Regions from separate parts of the Proteiniborus sp. MB09-C3 genome, predicted to be linked through region 1. Evidence: riboswitches for the same ligand, from Rfam matches in the RefSeq annotation. Region 1 holds a riboswitch; the other holds the start of a gene.
What was found. A riboswitch is a leader RNA that binds a small molecule or an ion and turns the genes downstream of it on or off. The one in region 1 is predicted to bind cyclic di-AMP.
Positions count from the first base shown of each region.

Region 1 (3,428 bases):
TTTAATCTATAATATAGATCTTCTCTAAATGTGTTATTATCAATCATTTCTTCTAGATTTTTATTAGTAGCGGCTATGATTCTAACGTCAATTTCTTCTTCCTTTGTGCTGCCTATTTTTCTAATGCTTTTTTCTTGTAGGGCTCTCAAAAGCTTTGCTTGCATGGCTCCAGAAAGCTCGCCAATTTCATCTAAAAACAGTGTGCCACCATCAGCTTCCTTAAAAAGTCCATCCTTTCCACCTTCTATAGCACCAGTAAAGCTTCCTTTTTCATACCCGAATAACTCGCTTTCAATTAAACTATCAGGCAAAGCTGCACAATTTAATGTTACGAAGCTTTTATTTTTGCGACTGCTTAGTCTCTGAATGGCTTTTGCAAATAACTCTTTTCCAGTGCCGCTTTCTCCACGCAATAAAATAGTAGAGTCACTTTTAGCTACTAGCTTGGAGACTTCTTTGACCTTTTCAATTGAAGGACTATTTCCAACAATATCTTTAAATATCCCTTCGTTATTTGCAGAGATGATATTAGCTATCTGTATAGTTTTTTTGACATCCTTTATAGATATTACAGCCCCAAGGGTTCTATCGTTATCATCTTTAATAAGGCTCTCAGTAGTTATATATTGTTTATTATTAGTATTTTCTATATTAAAATGAAAGTTATTATGTACATTTTCTTTTCGCATTAAATTGGAGATAGATGAGTTGTTATTTATTAGATTCCTTATATCTGTCCCTAAAACATCTTCTTTTTTGCAATTGAAAATATTTTCGCAATAATTATTAAAAATCTCAATTTTAAAATCTTTATTTATAGAAATTATTCCATCATCTACGGAATTGATGATAGCATAAAGCTTTCTTTCATTTGTTTCATATGAAAGTAGCTCTATTTCATCTATGGAAATAACGCCATTTATTTTTAACAATTTATTTATTAGTAAATTCTTTTTTTTGCTATCTATTTTTCCTATTTTTACGCAGACTTTTTTTGGTGATACTTCTAAGGAATTAAGATTTATATTAGCTGAATAGATTTCAGATAATATGGCTAGTGTCATACCAATTCTATCTTCTGTAATTATTTTAAATCGAATAAATTCATTCATATTTATCACCAGCTCCAACAGATTTTCAATAAAGAAGGCATCATAAACCATATTCAATTTTTCTATGAAAAATCCTTTAAATAAATCTAAGAAAAACCCTTCTTGATAAAAAACATATATTTTTTCAAAAAAATTTAATGATCAATTGAAAAACTAAATCAGACTTTGTGAAGTTGAATTTGGGCATAGTTTCAAGAGGTCTGCTATAAAAAAGTTTTTTTGTAAGACTAAATTAGACTGCAATGTAAAAAGGAGTCTAATTTACTTTTACAACTAAGGAGACTGTCAAAGAAAGATATAAATTTTTGTACTTGCAATCTTAGGAAACTTATGGTATAATTGTAAAACGGATTGTATAAACTAAATATAGTATCGCTGAATTCTCTAGAGAAGCGGGGGAACCAATTTTTAGGGGTGAATCCGATTTAGGAGGGGCTACCCTTTAGCCCTAACCCGACAGCTAACCTCGTAAGCGTAGAAGGGGGCAGTATATTATACTGATTTGAAACCCATGGAGCCCCATGGTTTTTTTGACCCCCAAATTTTAGTTTACGTAATGTAGTAGTAAATATTATTTGGAGAGGATGATTTTATTGAAAAAAGAGCTCACTTATTGTATTATTGGTGCTGGCAACGGTGGAATTGCTATGGCAGGATACCTTGCTAAGATCGGATACAAGGTAAACCTGTACAATAGGACATTAGAAAAGATTCTTCCTCTGATGAAAGATAGGATTATCTACCTTACAGGTGAGGAAAATGGGCACGGAGTGCTGAACAAAGTAACAAGCAATATGGAAGAGGCTATTAAAGATGTTGACATAATAATGGTAACTGTTCCTGCCATTGGACATTATTATATTGCTAAAGAAATGGCTCCTTATTTAAAGGATGGTCAAATAATAATACTAAATCCAGGTCGAACTGGAGGGGCTTTAGAGGTATATGAAACCCTATTAAGAGAAAGAAAGAAGAATAATATAATAGTGGCAGAAGCTCAAACCTTCATTTATGCCTCTAGATCAACGGCATTTAATCATGCGCATATTTTTAAATCTAAAAAGGAAGTAACTCTAGCTGCAATACCAGCCATAAAAACAAATTATGTATTAGAGCTTATCAACGAGGCATATCCTCAGTTTATATCAGCAAAAGATGTTCTAGAAACTAGCATCAACAACTACGGTGCAATATTTCATCCAGCACCTACACTTCTGAACAGCGGGCATATCGAAAGGGGAGCACCCTTTGAATATTATACCGAAGGAATTACACCATCAATAGGAAATTTTCTGGAGAAAATAGACAGAGAAAGAATGGAACTAGGGAGAATGCTTCAGGTAGAGACAGTATCAGCCACTGAATGGTTAAAGGAGACCTATGGCACAAAAGGTGAAACTATCTTTGAAGCTGTTCAGAATAATCCAGCATATAAAGGATTACAAGCACCACAGGGACTACATATTAGATATATTTACGAGGATGTTCCATATAGCTTAGTACCTATGGAATCGATGGCCTGCAGCTTAGGAATGAAAACTCCGGCTATATCTTCAATAATTAATGTAGCTCAATTAATGACAAACAGAGACTTTAGAGAAGAAGGTAGAACAGCAGATAGATTGGGATTAGAAGGATTGACAATTGCAGAAATGCATATGCTGGCAAGGAGAGGAACAATAGTCAAGAGAAGGTTGGAAGAGGTGGTTTAATGAAAAAAATTATAGGATTGACACTTGGAAATTGTGTCCATGTGGCAGGTACCATGAATTTTCTTGGTCTAGCAGAAAAGGAAAATTATAAAACGGAATCCGTAGGCATAGGAATAGATGTTAGTGAGCTAACCAAAATCATTGAAGATAAAAAGCCTGATATTGTAGGGCTTTCGTATAGACTGTCACCAGAACCACTGAATAAAATATTAGAAGAATTAAAAGAAAATATCCATATAAATGAGAACTTAAAGAATATAGTTTGGTTATTTGGCGGTACAGAGCCAACAGCCTTAGTAGCGGAAAGACATAACATATTTGATAAGATTTTTTATGGAAATGAAGATATTGATGAAGTAATCGCTTACCTTAAAGGACAGGAAAGCTTAGAAGAAGAATCTTATCCAAGGAATCTTATAGACAGGATAAAATCAAAATATCCTTATCCAGTAATAAGACATCATCTAGGGCTTACATCTATGGAGAATACTATAGAGGCAATAGAAAAGATTGCCAATGCCAAAGTATTAGACATAATATCCATAGCGCCAGACCAAAATGCTCAAGAGTTTTTCTTCGATCAAGAAAATATGGACGAGAATTT
Region 1 covers NZ_CP127161.1:928,362-931,789, forward strand. Annotated here, with positions in the region: gene QO263_RS04520 (sigma 54-interacting transcriptional regulator) at 1-1,112, opposite strand, end outside; cyclic di-AMP (ydaO/yuaA leader) riboswitch at 1,476-1,602, shown strand; gene QO263_RS04525 (NAD/NADP octopine/nopaline dehydrogenase family protein) at 1,706-2,824, shown strand; gene QO263_RS04530 (methionine synthase) at 2,824-3,428, shown strand, end outside.

Region 2 (3,428 bases), 1.1 Mb from region 1:
CGTAAGCAAAGGATTTTTGGATTATTTCAATGAGGTAGATGCAGATATATTCTGTGTTCAGGAGACCAAATTGCAAGAAGGACAGATAGAGCTAAATCTAGAAGAATATCATCAGTATTGGAATTATGCAGTTAAAAAGGGCTATTCTGGAACAGCAATTTTTACTAAGAAAGAACCCTTATCTGTAAGATATGGGTTGGATATTGAAGAGCATGATCAGGAGGGAAGGGTAATAGCATTAGAATTTGAAGAATTCTTTTTTGTTAATGTATATACTCCAAATTCTCAAAGAGAGCTTGCAAGATTAGATTATAGGATGACCTGGGAAGATGCCTTTAGAAATTATCTTAAGGAGCTTGATTCTATAAAACCAGTTATTTTATGTGGAGACTTAAATGTAGCCCATAAGGAAATAGACCTAAAAAATCCAAGCTCCAATAGAAAAAATGCTGGTTTCACAGATGAAGAGCGAGAAAAGATGACTGAACTGCTTAACAATGGTTTCATAGATACATTTAGATACTTTTATCCAGACAAGGAGGATGCCTATTCCTGGTGGTCATATATGGGAAAAGCTAGAGAGAGGAATGTGGGCTGGAGAATTGACTATTTTATTGTATCTGAAAGATTGAAGGACAAGTTAAAGGATTCCATGATTTGTCCAGACATAATGGGTAGTGACCATTGCCCTGTATTGCTAGAAATTTATTTTGACTAGATAACAAGAGGCGGTTATCCATCATCCTTGTCATTAGGTGATGAAACCGTCTCTGTCATTTTTAATTTTTCTTAATCTTACTATTTGTAAAACACGTGATCTCCAATACGTGTTACATATGTCTTGTTATTTACAATCCATTTGCCTTCTGCTTTATCTGGATTGAAAAAATAAGTTGAATTTCCTACTGGTTTAACACCATTTAATGCATCTTTAGCTGCTTGTACACTTTCTTCTGATGGAGTATTGTAGATAGTTCCTTCCGCGACAGGACTAAACTGAGGAATACCATTATAGTACTCAAATATTACATCCTTTATCGTGTTAGGAAATTCGCTTGAAACGACTCTATTTAAGATAACACTTCCTACAGCTACTTTTCCCCTATATGGTTCAGATCCAGCCTCAGCATGGATTATTCTTGAAAGCCAATACACATTTGTAGTTTCTGCACTGCTGCCTGAGCTTGTTCCACGTGATACTTGAGTAGATGCTGAAGTTCCATATAATAAGGACTGAGTTTGTTTACCAGCTATACCATCAATAGTTATCTTGTTAGCTTTCTGAAAAGCAATTACTGCATTTTCAGTTTTTGGTCCAAAAATACCATCAACATTTCCCGCCCAGAAGCCTTTGTTATTTAGAGCCTGCTGTAATTTAGATACTTCAGGGCCTCTGCTTCTAAACTTTAATACTACATAAGAATTTGTGCTATTTCCAGCGGCATAGACACTTGTTATGTTCAGTAAGATTAATACTAGTACTAGGATTGATACAACAATCCTTTTTTGATGTATTTTCATTAGAAAACACTCCTTCCTTTTTTGCTTCCGAAGTTAGCTGACGGGTTCGGGACAGAAGGCTCCCTACCATGAGATCATGGATTAACCCCTTAATTGGTTCCTCCGTACCTAGAAATCTAGGATTCAGCAAGTATAGTGTTTTTGCATAGTAATTATTATACAGACCTTAAATTATTATGTCAACCAATATTCGAAATAAGGAATAAATTGCCGCTGCATCCATACTAAGCTGATATGGCCTTATTATCATATAAAACAGTGTCAAGCTATATAATAGTATAGAGATATGTTATAAAATAAAAATAGCAGCAAAAGTAATTATTGAATAGGAGGACAAGATGATTAAAAGTAGTAAGGTTATCAATAGCATCAAGATTATATCCTTAGTAGCGATAGTCATATTAATGTCCTTATTAATAATAAAAGAAAAAAACCATAGGAATATTCAGGGCATAGATGAAGAACCATCATTGCCTAATAATAGCCTACTAGCTTTCAACACTCCTTATGAAGAATATGATGATACAAAGAATGATGAGAATACCGCACCGGTTTTTATGTATAGCATTTTATCAGAGGAGATTACAGAAAAAATAGTAGGGGTATCTTGGAGGGAAAATACACCTGTAAAGCTAGATGAGCTTTCATATATAAAAGTTACATATTGGGGATTTGATGATAATGAATGTATGGGAGAGATGGTAGTTCATAAGAAATTAGCACAAGAGGTTATCGACATATTTAAAGAGCTCTATGATAAGAAATTTCCCATAGGGAAGATTAGGCTAATTGATGACTACGATGCAAATGATGAGCTATCAATGGCAGATAACAATACATCTGCTTTCTGCTCAAGAGAAGTAACTGGAAAAAAAGAAGTGTTTTCAAACCATAGCTATGGTATAGCCATAGATATAAATCCAATTCAAAATCCCTATGTAAAAGGAGATATAGTACTTCCAGAAGAAGGCAGTATGTATCTAGATAGGGGCAATGTACGAAAAGGTATGATAACGAGAGATGATACATGCTATAATGCATTTAAAAGTAGAGGCTGGACTTGGGGAGGAGAATGGAATGGTTTAAAAGATTATCAGCATTTTGAAAAGGACATAGAAATCACTAGATAATAATCAAAGAAGCCCCATGTTTAAAAGAGACCACTGAAAAAGTCTGTTTTTTTGATTGTCATTCTGAGACGTAGTTGAAGAATCTTATGTTTTCAATGCATGAGAGATCCTTCGCTGACACTCAGGATGACAAAAGGATTTTTTCAGTGGTCTCGTTTAAAACGGGGTTTTTCAATATCTTGACACATGTACTAAAGCTTTTGTGCTGAAAATAAAAAATTTAAACCTATTAATTTGATTTAAAATCAATTATAATATCATAGATAGTGTGATTACAGGCAATAAATTAATATGATGGAAGAAAAATAATTCACTTACTAGATTAGGAGTTTTAACAATGGAAAAATATTTTTTTGATTGGAAAGAATATACATTAGAAAATGGATTTAAAATAGTTTCTATAAAAAAAGATACAGAGCTTTGCTCTATACAATTAGGAATTGATGTAGGTGCTGTAAATGAAGAGGAAAATGAAAAAGGTCTTTGTCATTTTATTGAGCATATGCTTTTTAAAGGCACAAAATCTAGAACAAATATTGATATAGATCAGGATTTAGAAGATAGGGCAGGTTCCTATAATGCTTATACAACTTATACATCTACAGTATTTTCAATTACAGCTCTTTTTCAAGAGTTTGATCCATCTATAGAAATATTATCAGATATTATTAAAAATTCTACCTTTCCTTCTGAAGAAATAGAAAAGGAAAGAGGAGTTATATTAGCTGAATTTAGAAACAGCTACGATGATGTGGAGCATTTTAGCTTTAATAAAGT
Region 2 covers NZ_CP127161.1:2,019,939-2,023,366, forward strand. Annotated here, with positions in the region: gene QO263_RS09665 (exodeoxyribonuclease III) at 1-718, shown strand, start outside; gene QO263_RS09670 (cell wall hydrolase) at 799-1,521, opposite strand; cyclic di-AMP (ydaO/yuaA leader) riboswitch at 1,529-1,660, opposite strand; gene QO263_RS09675 (M15 family metallopeptidase) at 1,860-2,651, shown strand; gene QO263_RS09680 (M16 family metallopeptidase) at 2,989-3,428, shown strand, end outside.
Region 2: linked by a shared signal. The riboswitch ahead of QO263_RS09670 (cell wall hydrolase) and the one ahead of QO263_RS04525 (NAD/NADP octopine/nopaline dehydrogenase family protein) in region 1 are both predicted to bind cyclic di-AMP.